DNA from 3 places in the Protofrankia sp. Cr2 genome. Region 1 is predicted to be linked to each of the others. Evidence: riboswitches for the same ligand, from Rfam matches in the RefSeq annotation. Region 1 holds a riboswitch; each other region holds the start of a gene.
What was found. A riboswitch is a leader RNA that binds a small molecule or an ion and turns the genes downstream of it on or off. The one in region 1 is predicted to bind cobalamin.
Positions count from the first base shown of each region.

Region 1 (9,579 bases):
CGATGAGTGCCGCCATGGACGCCGCACCGAGAACGGATCCCAGCACCATCGGATGCCACAGTCCTGCCCACAGCATCACCAGACTTGTCCCGGCGTCCACCGCCATGCTGAGCACGATTGCGAGCCCCAGCCAGGTGAGCGGATCAGGTGTGTCAAGCCGGGTGAGCACGGCGGCGCCGGGCAGGAGGAGCAACGCCAGCAGTACCAGGACAGGCTGAGCCGGACCGCTCGGCGCGACCACCGCGATCCCGGCCATCACGGCGAGTGCAAGCAGCGCCAGGTCCCTTACAGCCGCCGACTCCAGTACACGACGTTGAAATACATTAATCAAAATTCCGACTCCCGAAAATAGGAACCCTGTCATCCCGTCTTGGCCAGACATGTCCGTGAGTTCAACCGGCGTAGGTGCGCGACGCCCGCCGGGACTCGCAGAATCAGTCGCCCACCGGTACGGGGATTCAGCAGATATTTCGTCAGATAGGCGGAGAGACCGCATCCGTAGCCGAACATCTGCCGCCGGAGGGTCGGGAAGTCGCCGCGGTGATGATGCCAGGACACGGCAGCCGGTTCATAGGCGATGACATGACCCGCAAGCAGAATTCGGACGAGCAGATCGAGATCTTCGCCGCCGCGGCTGGGAGTACCAACACCGAGCGCATTGTCAAATCCCCCCAGCGCTTGTAGCACCGATGTGCGTACGGCTACCAGCGCGCCGAACGACCCGGCCGCAAACGGGTACAGGGGTCCCGGCCGATCGACCGGATCCCCGTCGAAAATCCTTGGCTCGCATCGTGTCGACCATGCCACTCGAGCGTCGAAGTACTGTTCGGTCGGGCCATCGAGGTTGGCTGCGGCCACCAGACCCGTCACGCAGGCTATCGTGTCCCGTCGGGAGAAACCGTGAAGAATCCCACCGATCCAGTCAGAATCAACCACGACGTCGTCATCGGTGAAGGCCGTCACCAGGCCGGTGGCAATCTCCAGCCCGGCATTACGGGCACACGACAACCCCGGCCTGTCCTCCCGGACATAACGAAATCGATGATCCTTTCCAACCGTGGTTTGAAACATGCGACGGGCGCCGTCATCGCTGGGTGAGTTGTCGACGACGATGATTTCAAGGTTTGGATACCGGAGGGCCTCCAGAGAATGCAGGCAGTTGCCGAGCGCCTCCGGCCGATCGCGGGTACATACGATAATGCTCACCCGGGTATCGGAGTTCACCCCGACATCGGTCACCCCGACATCCTTGTCGGCGCGTGCGCCGCATAGAGTGGCGGGAAACCCACCGGAGGTCGGCTGTTTCACGTGCCCAACGGCGACAAGCCCGGCCGCGTCGAGGCCGCGGCCCAGATCGCGCTCGTCGAGCAGTCCGTCGGCAGCGAGATGACCCCGCACACGGGCGACCACGTCCGCGTTGGCCGCGGCGAGCACCCGAGCGCGATCCAGCCCGGCCGGACCGAGGCCGACAGAAACGTATCCGACCGCCTCGCCGTGCAGGCGCAGCAGAACTCGTGCCTGCGCGTAAGGGTCACCATCCCCGCGACGGGGATGGCTCGGCAACGTATCTGGTGCCGACAGTTCAAGTTGTCCGCACCAGATACCGGCCGCCTTTCGTGCATGGGCCTCTTCTGGGCCGGGGCCATCAGAAGTCAGACCGGAGACGATCGGTTCGTCCTGTTGCTGGGACCGGCCGCCGCCGGACCGCGGTGCCGATCGACGGGCATGACTCATCCGCCACCGGCCCAACAGGTACGAGCCCGGACCCGCCGCGTAACCCGCGGCCTCCGCCAACAGCAGGCGACGGCGCATGGCGACTGGCAGCGCCGGAGGGACACCGAGGGTCTGATCGGGCCCGCTCACCGATGCACCCCGGTCATCAGTCCGGCCCGGCTGCGGCGCGCTACCCGAAATGCCCTGGTACGCAGGAGATCATGTCTGGGGGCAGTCCTGCCACGGCCTTGAAGCCATTCCTGGAAATGCTCCTTCGAGACGCTCCGCTGAACTGTCATTCGCGAGATTCCATAGCGATCGTCAGCAGGACCGGACATTGCGTTCTTCACTGCACACGCCGATTCGTAACCAGCATTGATCACGGCGTTGCGGACGGCCGCGCTAAAGTTCCCGTGCGGGTATGCAAAGGACCGGCAGGGGATTCCCGTAAGGGCGGACAGACTCGCTGCGGAACCAGCTATCTCATCCTCGAGATGCATCGTGGAAAGCTCGTCGAGGCGTCGGTGGGTGTGGCTGTGTGCGCCGATTTCGGCACCCAGATTTATGATCTTGTGTAGGTCCCGGACGGTCAGCATTCCTTCATGCCCGATCCACGAGGTGGTCACGAAGACCGTTGGCGTAAAGCCCCCGTCCACCAGCTGGTGGACGGCTTCGACGTTGTCCGCGAACCCGTCATCGAGGGTCACGACGAGCGCCTGCTCGGACAGTTTCCCGGCAGCCAGCTTCAGCGCGAACTCCGAGACGGTCAGGGCGGTCCGGCCGGATTCGGCCATCATCGCGACATCCTGCGCGAAACGCTGTGGTGACACAGTCCAGCGGGCCATTCCCGGCGGTGGCTCGGCCGCTACCGAATGGTAAAGCAGGATCGGAATCATCACATCTCCCATACAACTGAGATTATGGAAGCAACTGAGATGACAGAACCATCGCGGCTCCATGGGATACAGCAGGAACGTCATCAGGCTGTTATGTCCAAGATCGAGAAAATACTTCGCCGGCGTACGTAGCCGGCGGCCGTGACGACAAGACCGAACATCAGTGCTCCGGCACGCGGCCACTGACCGGGTTTGCGCAGGTTACCGGCGACCGCACGGGGCAGCGTACGTCGCACGTACCGACGTTCGGTCGAGAGAGCTTCCCGACTGCCGACCATGCGGGCGACGAGTGCCGTGGACGACCCCTCCGCATAGCACCGGCGACGGAAATACGCGAACGACGTCCGTTCCGGGGTGACACGATGATCGACGATCGCCCTCGGCTCATACACGACGGAAGCGTCCGGCAGTTTTCGGCGGAGGCGGATGAAAAACTCGGTCTCGTCACAGCCCGATGTGTTGTCGCCGACCCGCCCGACACCGTCGGTGAAGCCACCGGCCTGCGCGAACGCCGACCTTCGGACCGACATGGCCGCGCCGATCGGATTACGGATCGGATGGCGGCTGGTGGGCAGACCCACATAACTACAGCCGACCACCCAGTCGAACTCGGGCGGGAACCACCCGGGACGGTCGGTCGGCCAGTCTGCGACCACCAGGCCACCGACGCCCTGTACCGCTGGGTCCGCGTAGGGGATCAGCAGGCGTTCCAGCCATTGCGGATGCGCCCGGGCATCATCATCGAGAAAGACCACAACATCGCCGGAGGCGACGTGAACGCCCGTGTTTCGTGCGCCGCTGAGCCCGCGTGCGCCGCGGTTCGCCAGCACCGTCACATTCGTGAAAAAATCCCGGCTGCGCTGGAGCAGTGCGTCGTTGTGGTCCACCACAACGATGATCTCTTCCGGCCGACGGTGTTGACTCCGGACGCTGGTAAGCGCGGCAAGAATATCGTTCCAACGCCGCTCGGTAAATACGCAGATGACAACCGATGCAGTCGGCGGAAGCCGCCGTTGTGGCGTGACGCGGGCGGGGGCGGGGAATTCCAACCGGAGGTTGGTCACGGATTTCTCTCCTTCACAGGTTCGAGGCCACACGCCCGGGAAAGCGAATTGATTCCGACGCACGCCGTTCACGGCCACTGTTCATCGCGGACTTTGTCCGATGGCAACACAGTTTCTCACCGGATGGGCCGGCCGTTCAGCGCCGCCACAGCTCCGGTGGCCTCGCGGGACGCCGCGTCGAGCGGCCGGCGAGCCTCTTCGGTCCGTGGATCGAGACCGTGTCCGTCGGCCCCGGCGACGTGTCTGAAACCGACCGACGGTGCTGACACGGACAGCATTCTGGACCGCGACCGTCGCCTGCCGGACCACCCGCATTCTTTTATGATCACGAACAATACACGAAGGCCGTCGGACACCGGGTGGAGTTTGCTTGAACCGTGCAGACGCCGGTGCTCGAAGCTGGGCACCTCGACGACGCGGAAACCGGCTTGGACGGTCCGAATGCTGATCAGTGTCTCCACCTCGAAACCGTCCCCCCAGGAGAGCTTCTGGTCGCGCTCACCGGGATCAAGCCCGAACGCCGGTATACATTGTCGCCAGAACGCATTGTAGCCATAGCAGAGATCGGTGAAACGGGCGTGGACCGCGATGTTGGCCAGAGCGTTGAGCCACCGGTTTCCGGCCCGGCGCAGTGGTGTGATGTCGCTGCTCCCGGCGCGGGGGAGAAAACGCGATCCCCTGGCGAAGTCGGCGCCCGCGGTGAGCGCCCGGACAAACTGGGGGATCTCGGCCGGGTCCGCTGACCCATCCGCGTCGAGCATCACAACGACGTCACCGGTCGCCGCTGCACAGCCACACGCCACCGCATTTCCCTTGCCACGCCGGGTCTGGTTCACGATGACGGCGTCGGGCCGTAGCGAGCGGGCGACGTCAACAGTGCCGTCACTGGAACGACCGTCGACGACAATGATCTCGGCGTCGTCGGGCAGGCGCGGGAAGACGTGCGGCAGGTTTTGCGCCTCGTTGAGGGTAGGAATTACCACGCTGACGCTGGGTGAGCCATCCAACCTGGCGGATTCTGACATTTCAGGTGATTCTCCGTACTGGACCTTTTGAAAGCGGACCATAGTAGTTTGCGCCACTCCGGTCAGGGCCTGGAACGATAGGCGATGATGCGGCTGAATCCACGGTAGGTGGTCTCACCTGCCTTCTCCCAGCAGTTGGGAAGAGACTCCAGTACTTCCTCGTGCCGGGGCTTGCTGTAAATGATCCAGGCATCGCGCGGACGGACTGCGACAGAACGTTCGATGTTGGCGATGACCGGCCTGAGAACATCGGCGTCGAAAGGATTGAAGAAGAAGAAGACCCGCTCATCCGGTTGAATCTCGTACAGCGCCGCATCGATACACACCATACGCGCTTCGAGGCCGTCTCCCCGGCGCTTCCTATAGGCAGCTATATTCTCCTCGCCGAGCTCGCACAGTTCCTTCGCGAATTCGACGCCGACAACGCTTCTGAATCCGAACTCGGCGGCCAGGAGAAGCACTCGTGCATTTCCGGCACCGAAGTCGATGAATGTTCCTTCGGTTGGCACGTGAAACTTTCTGAGTGCGTCGTAGAAGGGACCGACCGGCATTGGCACCAGATCGTGACCGGTTTCCCGGTCGCCGGCTATGGTGAGCTTCTCCGTGAGAGCGATACGCGTCGACGTCCGGGTGCCGTGCCGGCTGTCGAACCAAACACCCCGCGCGTACCTGGCACCGGCTTGCAGAACAAAGGAAATTCCGTCCTTGTGGAGGGTGCGCTTGAGGATGTCATAGTTTGAGAGGACGGTCAGCTGGCTGTCGGCGGTCATAAATCATCCTTTCGCCCTGGTGTTGACACGCGATCGGCCACGGGCGAGAGCGCCAGGCCGTCCCGACTCGCCGCATGACGTCGCCGAGCCATTCGGTCGCTTGCAATCGACCGTATGTCGCCGACTGCGTATGGCATCCCCACGTGGGCAGTAACTTGTCTACGCCGGACGCGGGTCACCGCGGGTCACCGCCGGTTTCCGTCACGAGCCGACCACGGCGCTCGCGAAGGTGGGCTTGCGGGTGGCCTGGTGTGCCATGCTGAGGAGCGCGACGGCAGTGGAGGAAGCCGGTGGGAATCCGGCGCGGTCCCGCCACTGTCACCGGGGAGCAACCCCTCACCGTACGTCACGGCCGCGAGAGTGGTTGGAAGGCCGAGGGGGCGCGCTGATCCGGAAGTCAGGATACTCCGGCCGTCCGCACCGTTACCGAGGGCGAGGAAACCCGAGGGAGGACCGCGGTATGTCAACGCACGCCTGCCGGCTCATGATCGGCCGAATCGTGATCGATACGGAGTCCAGCGCACAGCGGCACAGGGCACGATGACGGCCTACCCGTTGTCCGCGGTGGTGGGCATGGACGACCTGCGGCTCGCCCTCATCCTCAACGCGGTGTCACCGGCGATCGGCGGGCTGCTCGTCCGCGGGGAGAAGGGCACCGCCAAGTCGACGGCGGTACGCGGTCTTGCCGCACTGCTCCCGCCGGTGACCGTGGTGACCGGCTGTCGGTTCTCCTGCGACCCGGCCGATGCCGACCCCGACTGCCCGGACGGCCCGCATCCACCGGAGGCCCGGCCGATCACCCGGGCGGCACGTCTGGTGGAGCTGCCGGTCGGCGCCTCCGAGGACAGGGTCACCGGGGCGATCGACCTCGACCGGGCGCTCGCCGAAGGCATCACGTCGCTGCGGCCGGGGCTGCTCGCCGCCGCCCATCGCGGCCTGCTCTACGTCGACGAGGTCAACCTCCTGCACGACCATCTCGTGGACCTGCTGTTGGACGCGGCCGCCCTCGGTGTCGCCCACGTCGAACGCGACGGGGTGTCGGTGCGCCATGCCGCCCGCTTCCTGCTGGTCGGGACGATGAACCCCGAAGAAGGTGAACTGCGCCCGCAGTTGCTGGACCGCTTCGGGCTGACCGTCGAGGTCGCAGCCAGCCGACAGCCGCCGGTGCGAGCCGAGGTGGTGCGCCGCCGGCTGGCCTACGACGCCGACCCCGACGCCTTCGCCGCCCGCTGGGCGGTGCAGGAGACCGCACTGGCCGCCCGGATCGCCACCGCCCGCGACCGGCTGCCCGCTGTCGAACTGCCCGACTCCGCACTGCGCCAGGTCACCGCGGTCTGTGCGGCGTTCGACGTGGACGGGATGCGCGCGGATGTGGTCGTGGCCCGCACCGCGATCGCGCTGGCCGCCTGGGAGGGTCGGGAGACCGTGGACGCCGACGACGTCCGCCGCGCCGCCCGCCTGGCCCTGCCGCACCGCTGCCGCCGTGGCCCGTTCGACGCGCCTGGCCTGGACGAAGACACTCTGACCAAGGCGTTGGACGAGTCCCCCACCGGTCCGGACCCCGACCTTGACCCGGACATGGACCCGGACATGGATCCGGACATGGACCCGGATCGCCCCCCGCCGACCAAGGGCGGTGGTGGACGCGGGGGAGACGGCGGCCGTGTTGGCGGCGGGCCGGCATCCAGCGAGCCGGAAACGACATCGGAACGCACGGCCGAGCCGGACGTCGTCCCATCCCCGCGTTCCGCGGAACACGATGCCCCGGAACAGGATGCCGGGGAACACCGCGCCACGGCGGGGCAGGGGCAGGAGCGCCAGGAGCGACGTGCAGGCACGCCCGGCCCATCGTTCCGCCCACGCCGGCTGGAGATCCCCGACACCGGAACACCGCTGGGTGCGCCCGGCCGCCGCTCACGCGCCCGCACCTCGCACGGCGCGGTCGTCACCAGCTCCCCGGACGCGCCCGGCCTGCACCTGCTGGCGACCCTGCGGGCAGCCGCGCCCTGGCAGCACGCCCGCGGGCGCGTCGGCCCGGGGCTGGCGCTGCGTCCCTCCGACCGGCGCGGCGCGGTCCGGGCGGGACGTGAGGGCAACCTGGTCCTGTTCCTGGTGGACGCCAGCGGGTCGATGGCCGCCCGCGCCCGCATGCGTACCGTCACCACCGCCGTGCTGTCCCTCCTGCTCGACGCCTACCAGCGCCGCGACCGAGTCGGAATGATCATTTTCAGGGGTTCCGGCGCCGATCTCGTCCTCCCCCCGACATCGAGTGTGGAGGTGGGCGCGGCGCGACTCGCGTCCCTGCCGACCGGCGGGCGGACCCCGCTGGCAGCCGGGTTGACCCGCGCCGGCGAGGTCCTCGCGGCCGAACGCCGCCGCGACCCGGACCGGCGTCCGCTGCTGATCGTCGTCACCGACGGCCGCGCCACCGCCGGGCCGGACCCGCTCACCCCCGCGCGGGCGTTGGCTCGTAGCGGCCTGGCGAGCATCGTCGTCGACTGCGAGAGCGGGCACGTGCGCCTGGGTCTGGCCGGCCGTCTCGCGACCGCGCTCGGCGGCACGACCATCCCGATCGACGCACTGGCAGCCGCGACCAACCGCGCGAGCGGCCACGCGACCAGCCGGCGCAGGGCTGCCTAGCCATGCCACAGGGACAACCCGCCATGGTGCCCGACGACGGCCTGACGACCCGGGCGCGCCGGGACCGAGCGCTGCTGATCGTCCACACCGGTGAGGGCAAGGGGAAGTCGACCGCGGCGTTCGGGCTCGCGCTGCGCGGCTGGGCGCAGGGCTGGGACGTCGGGGTGTTCCAGTTCGTCAAGTCCGCGAAATGGCGAATCGGGGAGGAACGGGCACTGCGCACCCTGGCCGCCGGCGGTGAGGGCGGGGACATCGCCTGGCACAAGATGGGCGAGGGATGGAGCTGGGTGCAGGCCCGGATCGACCCCGCCGCCGACCCCGCCGAGGCCGCCCGGGAGGGCTGGGCGCAGATCCGCCGGGACCTGGCCGCCCAGACCTACCGGCTCTACGTCCTCGACGAGCTGACCTACCCGCTGAAGTGGGGATGGATCGACACCGACGAGGTCATCGAGGTGCTGCGTACCCGTCCGGGACGCCAGCATGTCGTCGTCACCGGGCGCGCCGCCCCGCCCGCGCTGATCGACGCCGCCGACCTGGTCACCGAGATGACCAAGGTGAAGCATCCGATGGACGCCGGGCAGAAGGGCCAACGGGGGATCGAATGGTAGCCCCGCCGGTCCCGCTGCCACCACGGCTGGTGATCGCCGCCCCGGCCAGCGGCGCCGGCAAGACCACGGTGGCGACCGGGCTGATGGCCGCGTTCACCGCCCGCGGCCTGCGGGTGTCCCCGCACAAGGTCGGGCCCGACTACATCGACCCGACCTATCACACCATCGCCAGCAGGCGCCCCGGCCGCAACCTCGACGCCGTGCTGTGCGGGGAGCATCGGATCGCACCGCTGCTTGCCCACGGTGCGCGCAACGCCGACATCGCCATCGTGGAAGGCGTGATGGGCCTGTTCGACGGGGTGTCGGTGCCCGAAGCCGGTCAGCCCGCCGACTTCGCCTCGGCCGCCCATGTAGCCCGGCTGACCGGCGCCCCGGTCGTGCTGGTGGTCGACGCGTCCGCGGTCGGCCGTTCGGTGGCCGCGACCGTGCACGGCTTCGCCACCTGGGACGAGCGGGTGCGCCTGGGCGGAGTGGTGTTCAACCGGGTCGGTTCGCCCGGCCACGAACGGTTGTTGCGGGACGCGGTCGCGGGTCTCGGCGTCACCGTGCTGGGTGTGCTGCGCCGCGACGATCGGGCCGCGGTGCCGTCCCGGCATCTCGGGCTGGTGCCCGCGGCCGAACGCGCGTCCGCGGCGGCCGAGGTTGTCGCCGCGCTCGGCACGCTGGTCGCCGCATCATGCGATCTTGATGCCGTGCTCGCCCTCGCCCGGTCGGCATCGGCACTGACCGTGGCGCCCTGGTCGCCATTCGACATGATTCATGACGTTGAGCCGGCGGTGCCTGCGATATCGGCGGTGGGCCGGCCGGTGCGGATCGCGGTCACGGGCGGGCCGGCGTTCACTTTCGGTTACGCCGAGCAGGCC
Region 1 is NZ_CAUVXG010000031.1:34,981-44,559, reverse strand. Features, by position in the region: gene U9978_RS15075 (hypothetical protein) at 1-331, opposite strand, end outside; gene U9978_RS15070 (glycosyltransferase family 2 protein) at 361-1,863, opposite strand; gene U9978_RS15065 (polysaccharide deacetylase family protein) at 1,860-2,609, opposite strand; gene U9978_RS15060 (glycosyltransferase family 2 protein) at 2,693-3,673, opposite strand; gene U9978_RS15055 (glycosyltransferase family 2 protein) at 3,790-4,698, opposite strand; gene U9978_RS15050 (hypothetical protein) at 4,761-5,468, opposite strand; cobalamin riboswitch at 5,749-5,876, shown strand; gene U9978_RS15045 (VWA domain-containing protein) at 6,009-8,108, shown strand; gene cobO (cob(I)yrinic acid a,c-diamide adenosyltransferase) at 8,111-8,716, shown strand; gene U9978_RS15035 (cobyrinate a,c-diamide synthase) at 8,710-9,579, shown strand, end outside.

Region 2 (9,579 bases), on a different contig from region 1:
GGGCGAGCGGTTCGACGGGGTCCGCCCGGCGGCGGTGCGGGTTGCGCCCGACGCGCTCACCGACGCGCTGGACCAGCTCGACCCAGGCGTCCGCGATGCGCTGACCGAGGCCATCCGCCGCTGCCGGCTCGTCCATCGTGCGCAGCGCCGCGAGTCGTTGACGATCGACGTCGCCGCCGGGACCCGGGTCACCGAACGCTGGCTCCCGGTGGAGCGGGTGGGGTTGTACGTGCCGGGCGGGCGGGTCGCCTACCCGAGCAGCGTGGTGATGAACACGGTACCGGCGCAGGAGGCTGGCGTCGGTTCGATCGCACTGGCCTCGCCGCCGCAGGTCGAATTCGGCGGACTTCCGCATCCGACGATCCTCGCCGCCTGCGCCATGCTCGGCGTGGACGAGGTCTATGCCGCCGGTGGTGCGCAGGCGATCGCGATGTTCGCGCACGGCACGGCCGGTTGCCCGGCGGTGGACGTCGTGACGGGCCCCGGCAACATCTACGTGACCGCGGCAAAACGGTTGCTGCGTGGGCTGGTCGGGGTGGACGCCGAAGCCGGCCCGACCGAGGTGGCGATCCTCGCCGATGACACCGCGGATCCCGCCCACGTCGCGGCTGATCTCATCGCGCAGGCCGAGCACGATCCGATGGCCGCCTGCATGCTGGTCACCGCGTCCACCGAGCTGGCCGATGCGGTTGAGATCGAGCTCGCCAAGCAGGTACCGGCGACCCGCCACCGTGAGCGGGTGGAGGCCGCGCTGGCCGGCCAGGGCGTGGTCGTACTGGTCGCCGACACCGACGCGGGTCTGGCGGTGGTGAACGCCTGGGCCGCGGAACACCTGGAGATCCAGACGGCGGACGCCGCCGCGGTCGCCGCCCGGGTCCGCAACGCCGGAGCGGTGTTCGTCGGGCCGTGGGCTCCGGTTTCGCTCGGTGACTACCTCGCCGGGTCCAACCATGTCCTGCCGACCGGCGGTACGGCCCGGCACAGTGGCGGACTTTCGGTGTCTGTGTTCCAACGGCAGGTTCATGTGGTGGAGTGTGACCGTGACGCGCTCGTCCAGGTGGCTCCGCGGGTGGCCGCGCTCGGCGGAGCTGAAGATCTTATCGCCCACGTCGACGCGGTGGAGGTGCGCCTGCGATGACCGCCTATCCGATGGCAGACCATCCGATGGCAGAGCCTGATTCCGCGGCCGGCCAGCCGTTGTCTGCGGGTCGGGTGCGCACGACACGTCCGCTGACCCTTGACGAGTTGCCGCTTCGGGACGACCTACGCGGCCAGGTGCCCTACGGCGCCCCGCAGCTCGACGTTGCGGTGCTGCTCAACACCAACGAGAACCCGCACCCGCCGTCCGCCGGTCTGGTCGACGCCATGGGCAAAGCCGCGGCGCTCGCGGCCACCGAGGCCAACCGGTACCCCGACCGCCAGGCCGAGGCGCTTCGCGCGGACCTCGCCTACTACCTGACCCCGGACGCCGGCTTCGGGCTGCGGACCGATCAGGTCTGGGCGGCCAACGGGTCGAACGAGGTACTCCAGCAGCTGTGCCAGGCGTTCGGTGGCCCCGGGCGGGTCGCGCTCGGGTTCGAGCCGTCCTACACGATGCACCGGCTCATCGCGATGGCGACCGCGACCGGCTGGGTCGGTGAGCCCCGCGAAGTCGACTTCACCCTCGCTCCGGCCGCGGTGGCGCAGGCGATCCGCCGGCATCGGCCGTCCCTGGTCTTCCTCACCTCACCGAACAACCCCACCGGCACCGCGCTGCCGACCGATGTGGTGACCGCCGCATGTGATGCCGTCGGCGAGACGGGTACCGGCATGGTCGTCGTGGATGAGGCATACGCGGAGTTCCGGCGGGCCGGGGTCCCCAGCGCGCTCACGCTGCTGCCCGCAGCGCCGCGGCTGGTGGTGACACGGACGATGAGCAAGGCGTTCGCACTGGCCGGCGCCCGGGTCGGTTACCTCGCCGCGCAGCCGGCTGTCATCGACGCGTTGCAACTGGTGCGGCTGCCGTACCATCTGTCGACCTTCACCCAGGCGGTCGCGCGTACGGCGCTCGCGCATGCCGACGAGCTGCTCGGCACGGTCGAGGCGGTGAAGGCGCAACGGGACCGGATCGTGACCGAGCTGACCGGGCTCGGTTGCGCGGTGGCTCCCAGCGACGCGAACTTCGTGCTGTTCGGACGGTTCCCCGATCAGCGCGCCGTGTGGCAGGCACTGCTCGACGCGGGCGTCCTCGTCCGGGATGTCGGCTTGCCCGGCTGGTTGCGGGTCACCGCCGGGCTGCCCAGTGAGGTTGACGCATTCCTCGCTGCCACCCGCGTGCTGCTGGCCGACCCGACGATGACGCCGACGCCGACGCCGGCGTGCTCCGATCTTCAGTCGCCGGATTCCGGGAAGGAATGACGACCATGGGCCGCACCGCCCGGATCGAACGCAAGACCTTGGAATCACATGTCGTCGTCGAGCTGGACCTCGACGGCACCGGCGTGTCGTCGTCGTTCACCGACGTCCCGTTTTTCGACCACATGGTCAGCCAGCTCGGCAAGCACGGCGGCTTCGACCTGACCGTGCGCACCCGCGGCGACCTGCACGTCGACGCCCACCACACGGTCGAGGACACCGCGATCGCGTTCGGTGAGGCGTTGCGCGAGGCACTCGGCGACAAGACCGGGATCCGGCGGTTCGGTGACGCGCTGGTACCGCTGGACGAAGCGTTGGTGCAGGCGGCGGTGGACCTGTCCGGCCGGCCGTACTGCGTGGTCGTCGAGCCGGAGTTGATCGAGCTCATCGGCACCTACGACACGACGCTGACCCGCCACGTGTTCGAGTCGATAGCGGCGTCCGCGCGGATCGCGTTGCACGTGCGGGTGCTGTCGGGCCGCAACGCCCACCACGTGGTCGAGGCACAGTTCAAGGCCGTGGCGCGGGCACTACGGGACGCGGTCGCCCTCGACGGGCGGGTGGCTGGCGTGCCATCCACCAAGGGTGTGCTGTGACCGGGGCGGACGCTCGCTGTCGAGGTTTGTGCCGGTCGTGGCGGTGACCGGTCCGCGGGTGGTCGTCCTGGACTACGGATCGGGGAACCTGCGCAGTGCGCAGCGGGCGCTCGCCCGGGTCGGCGCAGACGTGACGGTGACGTCCGATCTGGCCGCAGGCGGGGCCGCGGACGGGCTCGTGGTGCCCGGGGTGGGCGCTTTTGCCGCATGCATGGCCGGAATCGCCGCGGTCGGCGGGGCGGCCGTCATCCGCGGACGGATCACCCGCGGGCAGCCGGTCCTCGGAATCTGCGTGGGCATGCAGGTCCTCTACGACCTGGGGGATGAACACGGGGTGCGGACTCCCGGCCTCGGCGTGCTCACCGGGGAGGTTCGGCGTCTGGACGCGCCGATCCTTCCGCACATGGGGTGGAACACGGTGGCCCCGCCGGCCGACACGGTACTGTTCGACGGGTTGCCGGCGGATACCCGGTTCTACTTCGTCCACTCGTATGCGGCCAAGGCGGAGCCCGGGGACACCGTGGCCGAGCACGGTGAGCCTTTTGCCGCCGCCGTGGAGCGAGGTCCGCTGTGCGCCACCCAGTTTCATCCGGAGAAGTCCGGCGACGCCGGTATCCACCTGCTCGCCAACTGGCTACGCACGCTGAGTTAGCTCGGTTGGGGCCTCCGGGCGCGCGAAAAGACCATGATCGCGCACCCTTTGGCCAGGTTAGCTCGGTTGGGGCCTCCGGGCGCGCGAAAAGACCATGATCGCGTATGACCGAAGTGATCAACTACGCAGGCCACGCCGCAGGATAGGGCCGGGTCTGCCGGCTGTGCGCCGAGCTGTACTGGTTCCATGGTGGGGTGGGGGTGTCCGCCACGGAATGGAGCGCGCGGTGGTCCCGTCCCGTCGGGTCGACGGTCACGCAGGTCGTTTCGATCCACGTAGTCCTGATCTTGTCCGTGACCCGTACCCGGTCTTCGCGGAGCTTCGGGCGGCCGGCCGGCCGGTGTGGAGCGACGAGCTCGGGATGTGGCTGGCGGCCAGGTACCGTGACGCCGACGCGGTGGTGCGCCACCGCGGACTGGGCCGGATCTACCACCCACGCCTGCCCGAGGACCTCTGGGCCGGCTTCAACAAGCTGGAGCGGGACTCCGTCCTGGGATGTGAGCCACCGAAGCACACCCGGTTGCGTGGGCTACTGGGCAAGGCGTTCGCCCGAGGCAACATCGAGCGGCTGCGGCCGCACATCCACGAGCTGTGCCAGGTCCTGCTCGACGGCGTCGCGGCGAGGACGCAGGACGGGCAACCCTTCGACCTGATCGCGGAGTTCGCCGAACCGCTCCCGGTGATGGTCATCGCGGAACTACTCGGTATTCCCGACAGCGACCGGCATCTGCTGCGTCCGTGGTCGGCGGATCTGGTGAAGATGAACGAATACGGGCGCAGTCCCGCGCAGGAGGCCGCGGCCCGGGAGGCTGCCGCCCAGTTCGGTGCCTACGTGCGCGCCCTTGCCACCGAGCGCCTCCGCTGCCCGCACGACGACCTGATCACCCATCTCGTTCAGGCGGAACAGGAGGGTGACCGGTTGACCGAGGATGAGCTGGTTGCCACGGTCGTGGTACTGCTCAACGCCGGGCACGAGGCCAGCGTCAACTGCCTCGGCAACGGGATGGTCGCGTTGCTGAGCCACCCCGAGCAACAGCGGCGGTTGGTTGAGCGGCCAGCGGAACTGGCCGCCACCGCGACGGAGGAATTCCTCCGCTTCGACTCGCCGCTGCACCTTTTCGAACGGACGGCCATGGCCGACGTGGAGATCGGGGGGGTGGTTGTGCGGACGGGGGAGCGGATCGCGGCCCTGCTCGGCTCGGCCAATCGCGACCCCGAGGTTTTCGAACGGGCCGATGAGTTCGACGTCGGCCGGGAACCGAATCCGCACGTCGCCTTCGGCGGTGGCGTCCACTTCTGCGTAGGGGCGCCGCTGGCCCGGGTGGAGCTGGCGATAGCCGTGCGCAGCCTGATGGCGCGCTTTCCCGCGCTTTCTTTCGCTGGGACCCCCGTCCGGCGTCCCACCTTCGTGCAACGTGGCTGGAGCTATCTCCCGGTCACACGTTGACGTTCTGGCCGGGCGCTCTCAGGCTGTTCCTGGCGGCTCCTGCTGTTGGTCTGTTGGTTGGCGCGGCTGACGTGGCGGAGAGCCGCGCCCCCGATTTCACGCGGAGCGTGTGCCGGCAAGCTGGCCGAGGAAGCCGCTGTTGTCGTAGAAGTGTTCGACTTCGAGCAGCCTGAGGTCGTCAGCGACACGCGCCACGCTGACCCCGAACATCTCGACGCGTTCGCCGGTCGGGTCGAACCCCTTGTACGGTCCGCTGAAGGTACCCCAGTGACGCCATTTGAAAGTGATCACAGGCGGTGGTGAGTAGACCTCCAGGACCTCCCAGAAGAAGCCGCCCGGAAGGGCCTTGAGGAAGATTTGATGGGAGGACTCGAACGTCTCGTCGCTCGCCGAGTAATAGGGGTTCTCGCCGATGAGGATGTTGTAGCTGCCTCTTTCGACAAGGTCCTGACTGTTTGCCCAGGGACCGCCGTTGACGCGGGTACGGAATTGATCGGTGACCATACTGACCCACTGGGCCGGATCTTTCTTGTGGGAGACCTCCATTTCGAAGACCTGGACCACACGCTCGACGATGTCGGCCAGGGAGCCCTTGGCGTGTTCGTGGGTACGCTCCTGGGGCATTGTCTCTTTTGACAGATGATAGTCGGGCGGTTCGCCGTCGCGCCACCGTACTCCAGCGGAACCGGCGATGACCGCGTCCCGGCCCTGCACGTGCAGCGGCTGGTCTTCGGCCTTCTCGTCGTTCATCGCGTTGCTCCTCCTGTCGTCGGGTCAAGTCCAGGATGCGTCGAGTGCCGTCCGGGGAAAATTTCCGGAACGGATGGGAGCGGTGCTGCCCAGAGCGGCCGGCAACGGGGGCGCGGCGTTGTGGGGCTTGGAGCATGCATCCTGCGTCCTCCGTCCCGATCAGGCTACTACCCGTGAGGGTAGCAGAAAACAGGACGAAGGTCCTGAATCAGCCGAACATATGGATATACCTGAATGTCGGGGGTAGAGCGTGCCGGAGAGGCCCTTGTCGAAGGGCCAGGGCGTGAAGGGTCGTGCGGCCCGCGAGATGCCGGCGATCCAGTCCCCTCGGATCCGGGTCGAGCGTGAACCGGGATCCTGGCCGTTCAGCCGGGTAGGAAGACGCCATGCGGATCGTGGGGAATGTGCTATGGCTGTTGTTCGCCGGGTTCGAGCTGGCCGTAGGCTATCTACTCGCCGGGATCGTGTGCTGCCTGCTGATTGTGACGATCCCGTTCGGGGTCGCGGCGTTCAGGTTGGCGGGCTACGTCGTCTGGCCGTTCGGCCGGGTCGTGGTCGACCAGCCGGGTGACGCGCCCGTGGCGGTCTTCCTGGTCAACCTGCTGTGGTTCCTGATCGCCGGGTGGTGGCTCGTGCTCAGTCATTTGATCTTTGGTTTGGTACTCTGCCTGACGATCATCGGCATCCCGTTCGGCGTGGCGTCGTTCAAGATGATTCCGCTGGCCATCGCGCCACTGGGTCGGCGGGTGGTTCCCCTCCGGGACCTTGATCCGGCCATCCCGGTCGCGGCATCGGTCTACAGGTGAGGGCTGTCCACAGGTGACGTAGCCCTTCGGTTCAGCTGGTCCTCTGCGCACCCGGTGAGATGAGTAACCGGTACTGCTTGACGCGAGGGGTTGGCTGCTGGTTGTCTCATTGGTGTCCGAGCGGTGGAAGCCGGTGTGAATCCGGCACGGTCGCGCCACTGTGACCGGCCCGCCCAAGGAGCGACGTCGGAAGCCAGACCCAGCGCCGGACATGCCCTGCCGAGTGGAACGCGTGATTCCTGTGGAGGTCCCGCAATGGCCCATGCAATGGCGTATCCAGCGACTGGCGATGCTCCGGTCGCCCGTCCGGCGCTGCCGACGATCCCTTTGAGTGAGCTGGCCCCGTTTGCGATTTTCGGTTCGGTCCTGGCGCTGCTGCTGCTGTACTTCGTCGGTGCGGAGCAGGGCGCCGTGTCGCTCGTGGGCGGTAGTTATGTCCATGAGTTCGTGCACGACGCTCGTCACCTGCTCGGTTTTGCCTGTCACTGAGCGGGGTCGGTGATGGTTCGCGCACTGTTGACCCGTGGAATGCTGGTCGGCGCGCTCGCCGCCCTGTGCGCCTTCGTCGTCGCCAAGGTGCTCGGGGAGAGCCAGGTCGGCCACGCGATCGCCTTCGAGTCGGCGCGGGACGCCGCCGAGGGCGTTCACGGCACGGAACTGGTCTCCCGTACGGTTCAGAGCACCATCGGTCTGTTCACCGGCCTGTTGGTGTTCGGCGTCGCAATCGGCGGGTTGTTCGCTCTCGCCTACGCCGGTGTGCAGGGCCGCCTCGGCGGTCTGGGTGCGCGGGGGACGGCGGCGTTCGTGGCGCTTGCGGGTTTCGTGGGAATGTACCTGCTGCCTGACCTGAAGTACCCGGCCAATCCGCCGTCCATCGGTAACTCCGACACCATCGGTGAGCGCACGAGCCTGTACTTCACGATGATGCTGATCTCACTGGCCGTGGTCATCGGTGGCGCTGTGACGGCTCGCCGGCTCGCGGCGAGGTTCGGCGCCTGGGATGCGGCGTTGCTCGCCATGGCCGGTGGTCTGGTGGTCGTCGGGTTGGCTTATTACCTCCTGCCACCGGTGCACGAGACCCCGCAGGGATTTCCCGCCGATGTGCTGTGGCGGTTCCGTATCGCATCCCTGGCGATTCAGGTGTCGCTGTGGACCACGATCGGCTTGCTGTTCGGGGCGCTGACCGACCGTGCGGTCCGTTCGGCGCGCAGTGATCAGAAGACGAGTTCCGCGGTGGCTCCCACTGCGGCATAGGTGGGCAGGGCACGGCGGTCAGCTGTCAACAAGCGTGCACCGGCAGCCGCGGCGCTCATCCCCACTAAGGCGTCGTACACCTGCCCGCCTGTGATTCCGGTGGCGGCGAAGGTGGTGAGGAGCCGCCGGTACTCGGCCGGGCTGAGTACGAGTGGTTCGTCAGGAAAGTCCTGCGCCAGCGCAAGCACGACGTCGGCAGCCGGGGTGGCGACCCCGCACTGAATCCTGGTGAGCACGGAAACCGTCTCGATCAGAACATGTCCGGGTAGCTGCCGGACGTTCCGTACGAGATCGAGTGACCTCTTGTGTTCGGGATGCCAGTCCGCAAGGGCTGGCACGACCACACTCGTATCGGCTGTTGTGATCAACGAGGCCATCCGCGTGACTCGTCGATCATGCGAAGTAGGTCGACGTGCTCCAGGAGTGGGGTGGGTGTACCGGTCGTGAGAACGGTACGGCCGTCCCGTTCGACGGCGACGGCCCTCGGCCCGACCGGTCGCAACGTGAGTTCGCCGTTGTGTTCTTCAACCTCGATCTGGGTGCCTGGTTTCAGGCCCATGCGCTCGCGCAGGGCTTTGGGCACTACCAGTCGGCCTGCCATGTCAATGGTTATGATCATGGTTTGAGTCTACCATCACCGCCGATAGGATGATCAGCTGCCGGTGGAGCGGTAGTGCCGCAGCCCGGTGCGCCAGGCCCCGGCGGCGAGCACAAGCCCGACACCGGCGACCAGCGGCGAGGCGAACCGGAACGCGGTCGGCAGACCGAGCGGGTCCGGCTTCGCGAGGACGTACAGTGCGGGTTGCCAGTTCAGGAACGCCAGCGGAACGATGAAGGTCAGCGTCTGCATGCCGTGTCGTCCATACAAGGACATCGGATACTGGGTCAGAAAATTCCCACCGTAGGTAACCGCGTTCATCGCCTCGGCTGCCTGTTGGACGACGAACTGGAACGCCGCGCCGGCGATCCAGATTGCGCTGAACAGACCGACACCGGTTATCACCATCACAGCTACGAGCAGCGCCCGGCCCGGGTTCCACGCAACGTCCAGCCTGGCGATCGCAAGCCCGAGTACCCCGATGCCCTGAGCGAGGCCACCGAGTCGACGTGGCGAAAAGCCGTCTGTGGCGACCTGTACGAGCAGTCCGACCGGCCGGACCAGCATCACATCCAGGCTGCCGTCCCGGATGCGTTCGCCGATCCGCTCCATCGACCCGAACAGCATGTTGGACAGCGCGAACGAGGTGGAGGACGTTCCATAGAGGAAGGCCACCTCGGCGAAGTCGAAGTCGGCGAGCCGCGGCACGTTCGCGAACAGCACCCCGATCACCGCGAGATCCAGGCCGGTCGAGAGAAACTGCCCGACCGCCAGGAGCGCCACCGACGCGCGATACTGCCAGGCCGCCCGCGTCCACATGGCGGCGAACAGGCGGTAATGGCGTACCGCTTCAAAGCGGTTATGGCATGCCTTTCCGGTTCCGGTTCCGGTTCCGGTTCCGGCGTCGGCGTCGGCGTCGGCGTCGGCGATGTCAGCCACCCTGGATCACCAGCTTCCGGGTGGCTCGGGCGGTGAGCAGCCGGCCGGTCGCGAGGAGCACGGCGGCCCACCCGGCCTGGAAGGCGAGTCCCGTGAGCACCGACAGGTCTGTCCGACTGCCCAGGAACACATCCGCCGGCACC
Region 2 is NZ_CAUVXG010000053.1:1,664-11,242, reverse strand. Features, by position in the region: gene hisD (histidinol dehydrogenase) at 1-1,138, shown strand, start outside; gene U9978_RS19410 (histidinol-phosphate transaminase) at 1,165-2,397, shown strand; gene hisB (imidazoleglycerol-phosphate dehydratase HisB) at 2,403-2,990, shown strand; gene hisH (imidazole glycerol phosphate synthase subunit HisH) at 3,034-3,642, shown strand; gene U9978_RS19395 (cytochrome P450) at 3,869-5,089, shown strand; gene U9978_RS19390 (SnoaL-like polyketide cyclase) at 5,186-5,839, opposite strand; gene U9978_RS19385 (YccF domain-containing protein) at 6,226-6,645, shown strand; cobalamin riboswitch at 6,741-6,868, shown strand; gene U9978_RS19380 (CbtB domain-containing protein) at 6,913-7,134, shown strand; gene U9978_RS19375 (CbtA family protein) at 7,147-7,899, shown strand; gene U9978_RS19370 (PIN domain-containing protein) at 7,860-8,276, opposite strand; gene U9978_RS19365 (AbrB/MazE/SpoVT family DNA-binding domain-containing protein) at 8,264-8,518, opposite strand; gene U9978_RS19360 (ABC transporter permease) at 8,552-9,436, opposite strand; gene U9978_RS19355 (ABC transporter permease) at 9,429-9,579, opposite strand, start outside.
Region 2: linked by a shared signal. The riboswitch ahead of U9978_RS19380 (CbtB domain-containing protein) and the one ahead of U9978_RS15045 (VWA domain-containing protein) in region 1 are both predicted to bind cobalamin.

Region 3 (9,579 bases), on a different contig from region 1:
GCCTGCCAGCCCCGAGCAGGCCCGACAGCTGTTCCGTTCGGTTTTCGCCCAGCTTGCCGCCGGTGTCACGGTGCTCGCCACGGTGACACCGGCCGGCCCCAGCGGCATGACCGCGAGTGCTGTCACCTCGCTCTCCCTCGATCCACTGCTCGTGCTTGCCTGCGTCGGCAACCGCTCAGCCACCCTGGTGGAGATCTGCCAGGCCGGTCGGTTCTCCATCAACATGCTCGACGCGACAGGCGTCGAGCTGGCCACCGGCTTCGCCGCCCAGCCCTCGGCAGACCGTTTCACCGACGTGTCCCACCAGATCGTCCACGAGGTGCCCGTACTCGACGACGCGCTCGCGTGGACCACCTGCACGGTGCACGCCCTGCATCCTGGTGGCGATCACACCATCCTCGTCGGGTCCGTCATCGGGCTCTATCGGGGCCACGGTCGACCGCTGCTGTGGCACGACGGACGCTTTCAATCCATTTCGCCCGGACGGCAGGACTGCGAAGACCCGGATATGTAGCGTTCCGTCCGGGCAGGGGACGTACGGCACTTATATGCATTTTTCATAACGCATAGAATATTGGTCGAAATATCATGGGGAATACGAACAGAAGGAATCAACTTCGCCACATCGCATCACCGACCCATGGGCCGCGGTACCATACGATCCGACGAATGAAACTCGTAATGAAAGGCGTCCGGCGTCATGCCTGATCGGCTCATCGCAGATCCTCGCGGATTCGGCCGGCGCGCCACGTTGGATGTGTGAAACGTGGATGGTGACTCCTCCGCTGACATCTTCCTGTTCTACCGCGACGGCACCGGGAAACAACAGGTGGTGAACCTGACCGCGGCCGTGGGTGTGACGGTCGGCCGCGGTCCTGGTAGCGACGTCAGGCTGGCGTGGGACAGCAAGGTCTCTCGCCTGCATGCACAGTTCCAACAGATTGGAACCAACTGGATACTGATCGACGGAGGGTTGTCCCGTAACGGCACCTTTGTGAACGGGGAACGGCTCGTCGGACGGCGCCGACTCGAGGACGGCGACGTTATTCTCGTCGGTTCGACCTCGCTGACTTATCGTGACAACCGCTTCGGCCGCGCAGCCGCCGGCCGTGGCGCGATAGAGACCCAAGACGTGAACAATATCGTGACCCTGCGCTCCCTGTCGTCGACCCAGCTGCTGGTCCTGGAATCCCTGTGTCGCCCGTACCAGGAGCGAACCCCCTACACGACCCCCGCAACAAATCGGCAGATCGCCGACGAGCTGTTCTTCAGTGTCGAGGCGGTCAAGACTCACCTACGGACATTGTTTCGCAAGTTCGGAGTGGAAGAACTGCCGCAGAACCAGAAGCGGATGAAGCTTGTCGAGCTGGCTTTCCAGGCCGGGTTGGTGTCCGAACGGGAACATTGATCGTCGCAGCTGGCTCACCACGCCACCCCCCCAACCCCGTCACCCGACGACTTCAGGCGTTCCACGGGCAGGCCGAGCCTCGCGTGTGCGATGATCGTGGCGGCATCCTTCGCGAGGTGCCCTGGGAGACCAGGGAGAATCGGGAAGCCGGTGAGAGTCCGGCACGGGCCCGCCGCGGTCATCGGGGAGTCACCGTCCACGCGCGCAGGCGCAGCCACTGGGCCACCTGGCCTGGGAAGGCCGGGCGGCCAGGCGTTGATCCGAGAGTCCGAAGACCGGCCTCGCATGTGTGCCACCCGCCGATGGTCGGGTGGTCGGAGCGCGGGAGCCTCGCCATGTCCGTAGACATCTACGATGTGATCAAAAAACGCCGTGACGTGCGTGCCCAGTTCACCGGAGCACCGATCCCGACTGACGTCCTGGACCGTGTGCTCGCGGCGGCCCATGCCGCCCCCAGCGTCGGCCTGAGTCAGCCATGGGACTTCATCCTGATCGAAAACGTTCGGACCCGGAAAACCTTTCATGATCATGTCAGGCATGAACAAGCGATCTTCGCCGCGACGCTGACCGCGGACCAAGCCACCCGTTTCAGCCGGATCAAGATCGACGGCGTTATGGAGTCCACGCTGGCCGTCGTGGTGACATACGATCCGCTGCGCGGCGCACCAGCCGTCCTGGGACGACACTCCATCGCGGATGCCGGGCTGTATTCCGTATGTCTGGCCATCGAGAACCTGTGGCTGGCCGCGACCGCCGAAGGCATCGGCGTCGGCTGGGTGTCCTTCTACCGTGAACAGGCCGTTCGGAACATGCTCGGGATTCCCGACGACATCCGGCCGGTCGCGTGGTTGTGTCTGGGGCCTGTCACACATCATGAGACCGTCCCTGACCTGGAACGGCACAACTGGGCCTACCGGCGCGCTCTGCCTCAGGCGGTCCATCACGAGATGTGGTAGCCAGCCGGTCAGGAATCGATGATCGGCCACCTTCAAACGCAGGTGGCCGATCATCAGCGACCCTCCGGGACGCGCCCGTAGCGGCCGTCTCAGAACCTGTTTCAGGGTTGCTTCACAGCACCGGCTTCACAGCACCGGCTTCACAGCACCGGCTTCAGAGGACGGAGACGACCTGCTCGTAGTCCAGCCGTGGGCTGCGGTCGAACCACGGGTTCTCCCCGGGCCTGCCGATGTTGATGACTGCGAGTGTCCGCAACGGCTGGTCGGCGAAGAACTCCTTGTCGACGGCGGTGACGTCCAGTCCCGTCATCGGGCCGGCCGCGAGCCCAGCGGCGCGGATACCCAGGATGAAGTAGCCGATCTGCAGGCCGGCGTTGAAGCGGGCCGTCTGCTCGCGAGCAACCGGTTCGGTGAAGAAGTCCCTGGCGTTCGGCAGATGCGGGAAGATCTGCGGGAGGTTCTCGTGGAAGTCGACATCCGCGGCCACGATGGCCACGAGCGGCGCAGACCGCGTCTTCGCCTGGTTACCCGGGCTGAGATGCCGTACCAGCCGTTCCCGCGCCTCCGGCGAACGGACCAGGATGATCCGCAGCGGCTGCGCGTTCATACTGGTCGGCGCCCATTTGATCAACTCATAGATGGCACGGACCTGCTCGTCGGACACCGGATCGTCGCTGAACGTGTTCGCAGTCCGGGCCGTATGGAACAACAGATCCGCGGCGGCAGCGTCTAGTAGCAGGGCATCTTCGCCGGTAACGATATCGGTGATGGTCATGGAAGTCGGGACTCCTGATAGTCGGATGGTTGCCATGAGCACTCCGGGGACTGCGGCCTCCGGGCGCGCGATCTGACGATCGTCGCGCGCCCTTTGGCCCCAGGCTCTTAATTGAACAGACAACTATGCTGCCGACATCCCGCATCCGATGTGAGCTGCGCCTCCAGGTCTGTTCCCGGCCGGTACGGGTACCACGGGCTGTTACCACGGGCGGCGTCGATCCGGTGGAAAGCGCTCGAAATGTTTACCCTGGCCAAGGCCCATGTGGTCACCCGCCCGCACCCGGACGGTCAACCAGCCCGAAGGTGGTCCACCGATGCGTCCAGCCGGCACGGCGGCGGTCCAGCGCCGATGAGCAACCCAGATCGAGGGGTCGCGCTGCGGACCCGGCTGATGTTCGGCTTGCTGGCCCTGCTCATGCTGGGGTTGGCCACGACCGCCACCATCAGCATTTTCGCGCTGCGTACCTATCTCTTCGAACAGACGGACGATCAGCTACGTGGCGCCCAGAACATTGTGACAGCCCGTAGCGTTTTACTGGCCCGAATGGCACCGGTGATCAGCGCTGAAAACCTGCAGCGTGCGATCGCCCCGACCGACTACGTGGTGGAACTACGCAGGCGCGACGGTTCGGTCATGGTCATCACGGGGAGCGGCAGCGGACCCGCACCGTCCGGTCCGCTCATCAACACCGTCATCGACCTCGACGCCCGGGCGGCATCCGGAGCTCCGTTCAACATCGTCAACGGCGGCAAGCGCTTCCGGGCGGTCGTCGGGGTGCTACCCGCTGAAGGTGGGACCGATTTGGTCGCCGTTCCACTGCGCCCGGTAACCGCGACCGTCGCCCGACTGGCCGGCATAGAGCTCATTGCCGGCCTCGCAGTCCTTGCCGGCGCGGGCATCTCGGCGTGGCTGCTACTCGGCCGTGGCCTGCGGCCGTTGCGGGACGTCGCGGAGACCGCCGCCGCAATCGCCGGCGGGGACCTGTCCCGGCGCGTGCCCGACTCGCCGGTGCGCAGCGAGGTCAGTCGGCTCGCCGCCGCGCTCAACATCATGCTTGGTCAGATCCAGTCGGCGTTCGAGGAACGGGGCCGCTCTCAGGAACGGCTGCAGCGGTTCGTCGCCGATGCCTCCCATGAGCTGCGGACTCCGCTGACGTCCATTCGCGGTTATGTCGACCTGATGCGCCAGGGTGTCGTCCCACCGACGGGTGTGGACGATGCGCTGCGCCGCGTCCAGGAGGAGAGCGCCCGGATGAGCGCGCTGGTCGACGACATGCTCTATCTGGCCCACCTCGACGAGCACCGGCCGCTGGACCGCTCCAACGTGGACCTGTCCGCCGTGCTGCGGGACGCGGTCGCCGATGCGGCCGCCGTGGAGCCGGACCGTCCCATCGAAGTGACCTGTCCGGACCGGTGCATGATGGTCGGGGACGCCGACGCCCTGCGCCAGGTGGTCGGGAACCTCCTGTCGAACGTGCGGGTCCATACGCCGGTGACGGCCCGTGTCGAGGCAAAACTTACTCGTGACAGCACCCGCGTGCAGCTTGAGATCCGCGACTTCGGGCCGGGCATGCCGCAGGAATCGGCTGAACGGATATTCGACCGCTTCTGGCGGGCATCGGGGAGCCGCGATCGGATCCACGGCGGCAGCGGTCTGGGCATGTCCATCGTCGCGGCCGTCGCGGCGGCGCACGGTGGCACCGCTGACGTACATTCCGCTCCCGGCATCGGGACCACCGTCCGGCTCTTTCTCCCGGTGGGTGAACCGGAATCGCCCGGTCCACCCACGGGAGGGCTCGGCAGTGTCAATTACGACAGGCAGGCCGCCGGACCGCCGGCCTGAAGAGTCGACAGCGGGCAGAGCGCGGCCTGTGGGTAGTAGCTCCCCATGACCGCCGCGGCCGATGCCGGGTTGTTGTCAGGTGGAACATTCTGGACGGCATACGGGAAATTACCGAGAAGGTTGCGCAGCAGCAGCACGTGCGGCGTCGTCGGATTGTCCGTGGAAAAGGGTACGAACGTCGCTCCGGGAATGCCGTCGATTGCGGCCCGCTGCGCCTCGGTACCCAGGACGAACGTGTAGTAGCCGGTCGAGTCGAGCGCCGTGACCTCGTCCGCCCGGCAACCGTAGTCAACGGTGCCGTCGGGCAGCGTGTTCACAACCACGGGCAGCGGCAGTGTCGGGAGGTCCGCGCACAGGGACCAGTAGCGCAGGTTCGCCGCCGACGGCCATGGCGCCGGATGCTCCCCACCAGGCGTGGTAGGTGCCTTGGCCCGGACAACGACCACGTTGGCGCCGCCGGGCGGCGTCACCGAGGCTTCCAGATAGGCATTGTCAGGGTTGGGGAACAATGAGCCGTTGCTCGACGTCCCGCGGGCGAACTGCAGATCTCCGCTCGTCGTGGCAGCCGCCGACATGCCGGCCACCATGTCGGGCGTGGCGCCGGCTTGCGAGCCGGGCGCGCAGAGCGGGACGTTCACCGTGGTGCCGTCCTGCTCGAAAGCCACACCGGGAAGCGACACCGCATGGTCACCACCCGTGGGCAGGTAGACCCGGTAGATGAGATACCCGGCCCGGCCCGCCGAGGTGCCCTCAGGGGCAAGCGGGAGGACGTTGGTCTGACCCGGGGCTGCGTCGGGGCGGAGAGTAACAGTGAAGTGACCACCCGGGGATGCCGGCACCTGCCACGGGTTGAGGCTGCCCGCGTCTGGCGCGATGTGGTAGTCAGTCAGTTCCGAAATGACACCATTGGACGTGGTGAAGGGTGCGAAGCTGTTGTCGTACACCGTCAGGGATGTGTAACGCGCATCCGCGTACGTACCCGACAGCACGATGTTGAGATCCTTCTGGACGGCGAACGGCATGACCCAGTACACGGCGTCGCTGTCCAGCAGACCCGCGTTGACCGTCTCCGGCGAGGCTTCCACCCGCCAGGCGCAGTCAGGCGTCCTGGGCGGTCCGGACGGTGCCGCGTTTGCGGGAAGCGCGGACACCGCGAATGCGCTTCCCGCAAACGGCACAAGCACGGACATCGCCACCAACGGCAGCGCCCGAAATCTCCTCCGTCCTGTCATCGAGCGATCGTCCACCGAGCGATCTGTCAATCTCGGTCTACGCATGTGACGTACTCCCAACCGACAGAGCGGATCCATCCGTTGGACCGCGTCTGGCGCCAAGGAGACCCGCCCGACATGTGAACCAGGTCAGAGCCTGATGTGAAGCAGATTCCGACGATCTTTCCATTTTGTGACGGTCCCGGTCCGCTGACGGGTCCGGTGACGGGTCCGCTCGCCGTCCGTCGGCTGCCGGCGCCGGTCCCGGAGCAGGCAGGCCCTGGGCGTGGCGAACCGGGTAGAAGATCCAGAACGACTCCTGAATCCTGACGAACATTGACGGCGGTGCGGGTGGACGGAGAACCGGGAAACCCGTAGATTCCCTTCGGACATCGATTCTGTCGTAGATTTCTTACATGATCGATCTGTCGGGTTTTTGACACACGATCAGGGGTGCAATATTCCGGGCAGCCATTGTAGATTCATGTTGATCTCATTCATCCGCCTATATGGGGGTAGTAATGATCCAGGACATCCTTGACGCAGTGGACACGCCCGAAGATGTCGTCCCGAATGCGATACACGACGAACTTTTCGCCCGCCTGAACACCTCGATCAGCGACCAGTGGGCACAGGCCCGAAAAGGCGCTTTCTGGCAGCATGTCACGGCACACGGCTTCGACCGTGAGCTGTACCGAATCATAATGATCCAGATCTACCACTACACCCGGCATAATTCGATCAACCAAGCGGTCGCGGCCCTTCGCGCCGAGCCGGAACAGATCGGTCTGCTGCGCTTCGTCTACAGCCATGCCAGGGAGGAACTCGGCCACGAGAAACTGGTTCTGCACGATCTGCGCGCGGTCGGCCTGATCGGCCCGGACGAACCTGTCGACGAAGCGCCGCTGCCGGCGACCGACGCACTCATCCAGTACCTCTACGGTGTCGTGCTACGCGAAAGCCCGGTTTCCCGCCTGGGCTACTCCTACTGGGCCGAAACGGTATACGATCACATCAGCCCGGTGCTGGTGAAGGCCCGGGAATCGCTCGGCCTGAGCGATCGCGACATGGCCTTCTTCGTGGCGCACTCGGAGATCGACTCCAAGCATGCGGCCGAGGTACAGCACGCGATCCGCCATGCGGTGACCTCTCGCGAGCAGGCTGATGCAGTACATCGCGTCGCGGTCACCACACTCTGGCTGACCACGTCCCTGCTGGAGCAGTCCTACGCGGAATGGACACGCCGTCGCAGCAACGCATCGCCGCGGGAGTCCAGCCGTGCTCACTGATTCGCCGATATCATCCATATCACCGATATCATCGACGGCCGGTATCCAACTGATCCGCGCCAGCTCCGACAGCGAGCTGCAACTCGCCCGCGATTTTCGGAACGAGGTCTTCCTCGAACGACGCAGCGTCATGTTCAGCGACGGTCTGGAACACCACCGCGACGCAAATAGCCACGTCATGCTCCTGCTGCGCGACGGCGTCCCCGTTGCCACCGCACGTTCACAACCGTATCCGTCCGACAGCTCGGACATACTCGGGGTTTCGCCGAACCTGCCCGACTGGGGTTCGGACTCCGAGGTCGGCCGGATGGCCGCGGCACGCTCGCCCCAGTCCGTCCGCTATTCGCTCATGGTGCTGGCCTTAGGCTCGATGTGGCTGCTGGAGCACACCCAGCACCGGCGTTACGTAGCCTACTGCCTCCCGAAGATGCTGAAGATATTCCGTCTGATCGGCGCGGAGGATACCGGCGAGACCTGTGCCGTTCCGGGGCGCCCGGGTCGGCACAGTATTATTCTCGGCCGCTACGACGACTGCGCCCGCATCGGTATGGACCAGTTGGGGATGAGCCACGCCGAGGCCGGGGCGGCGATCCGCCTGGGCACCGCCGGGCCGAACAGCTAAGGGAGCGAGTGGGTGTCAGCGGCAGGAATCCCGGGTGGCGTACGCGCCGGTCGTATCTACGACACGTTGGCGCGCCGCCGCCCGCTCGTTCTGGTCTGCCTCGTCCTCGGCGTCCTCGCCGGCGCAGTCGGCACACTCAACATGCGGATGGACATGTCGTTCCGTCCGGTATTCACCGGCAATCAACAGCAGTTGGCACGGACAGCGGCGTTCGAGAAGGATTTCGGCGACCTGGGATTCAACGACCTTGTCGCGATCGCGGACGTCGGTGACACCGGGGACCCGGGCACGCTGGCCCGGACCCACGAACTTGCGGACCGATTGCGCAACCTGCCGCACTTTGTCACGGTGCGGGAGCCGTTGACGTTCCCGTTCTTCGACGCCTCGGGCCGGCTGCATCCGGCCGGCGTCGCCGCCGACCTGAGCAATGCGCACACACCTGCTGAGCAGCGAGCGGTCATCGAGCCGGTGCTGCATGCACCGTCAGCCCGGCGGATCATCTTCGGCGACGACAACCGACAGGTCGCGGTCACCGTCGCGCTCGACATCGCCAACAGCGATTTCTCCCACTGGCGTGCCGCGGTGAAGCAGTTCCGCGCCACAGTGCACGACTGGTCGCGGCAGACCGGTATCGCGACCCGCATCACCGGCTATCCCGAGGTCGAACAGGTCTACGCCCACGAAGTGCTGGTCAGCGTACTGCGCAGCATCGCGGTTCTGCTCGCGGTGATGTTGGTGATCCTGTTCGTCTATTTCCGCCGGCTCCGGGACGTCGTGACGTGCCTTGCCGGCGTCACCCTGTCGGTACCGCTGGTCCTCGGTGTCATGACGGTGCTCGGGCAACCCTTCTCCATCGTCAACAGCCAGGTCCTGACTCTGGTCCTGATCGTCGGCATCGCGGAGGCCCTGCACCACCAGCAGGAGTACCGCCGGCGGCGCGAGGCAGGACGGGATCACATCACGGCGAACCGCGAAGCATTCACGATCCTGGCCTGGCCTGCATTCATGACCGGCCTGGCGACCATGGTGGGATTCGGCGCGCTTCTCACGGCGGACATGAAGGCGATCTCGTCGTTCGGGCTGTCCACGGCACTTGGCGTAATGATCGTCTATGTTGCCAACTGGCTGACCGTACCGTCGCTTATTCACGTATTCTACCGCAACGCTCCGCCGCAGGCGTTCCGCCAACACACCACGTCCTGGACGGTCGCAATGCTGCACCGCGCCGACGGATTGCTGCAACGCCGCCCCGGCACAGTCGTTCTCGGCTTCGTGCTGGGCACCACAGCCCTGGGAATTGTCGGCGCATCCGGTCTGTCGATCGACCAGAAAGTCAATGAAGAGCTACCTGCTAGTCATCCCGCGGTAGTCGCCCAATTCACCTACGAGCATCAGTTCGCGGGATTCCTCGGCCCGGTCCTGTGGGTCAGGCCACGGTCCGGCACGGTTGTCGGCACCGAGCGGCAGCTTGCC
Region 3 is NZ_CAUVXG010000073.1:2,824-12,402, reverse strand. Features, by position in the region: gene U9978_RS21740 (flavin reductase family protein) at 1-514, shown strand, start outside; gene U9978_RS21735 (FHA domain-containing protein) at 767-1,408, shown strand; cobalamin riboswitch at 1,506-1,707, shown strand; gene bluB (5,6-dimethylbenzimidazole synthase) at 1,744-2,364, shown strand; gene U9978_RS21725 (malonic semialdehyde reductase) at 2,519-3,133, opposite strand; gene U9978_RS21720 (HAMP domain-containing sensor histidine kinase) at 3,491-4,984, shown strand; gene U9978_RS21715 (hypothetical protein) at 4,951-6,216, opposite strand; gene U9978_RS21710 (iron-containing redox enzyme family protein) at 6,717-7,484, shown strand; gene U9978_RS21705 (hypothetical protein) at 7,474-8,106, shown strand; gene U9978_RS21700 (efflux RND transporter permease subunit) at 8,119-9,579, shown strand, end outside.
Region 3: linked by a shared signal. The riboswitch ahead of bluB (5,6-dimethylbenzimidazole synthase) and the one ahead of U9978_RS15045 (VWA domain-containing protein) in region 1 are both predicted to bind cobalamin.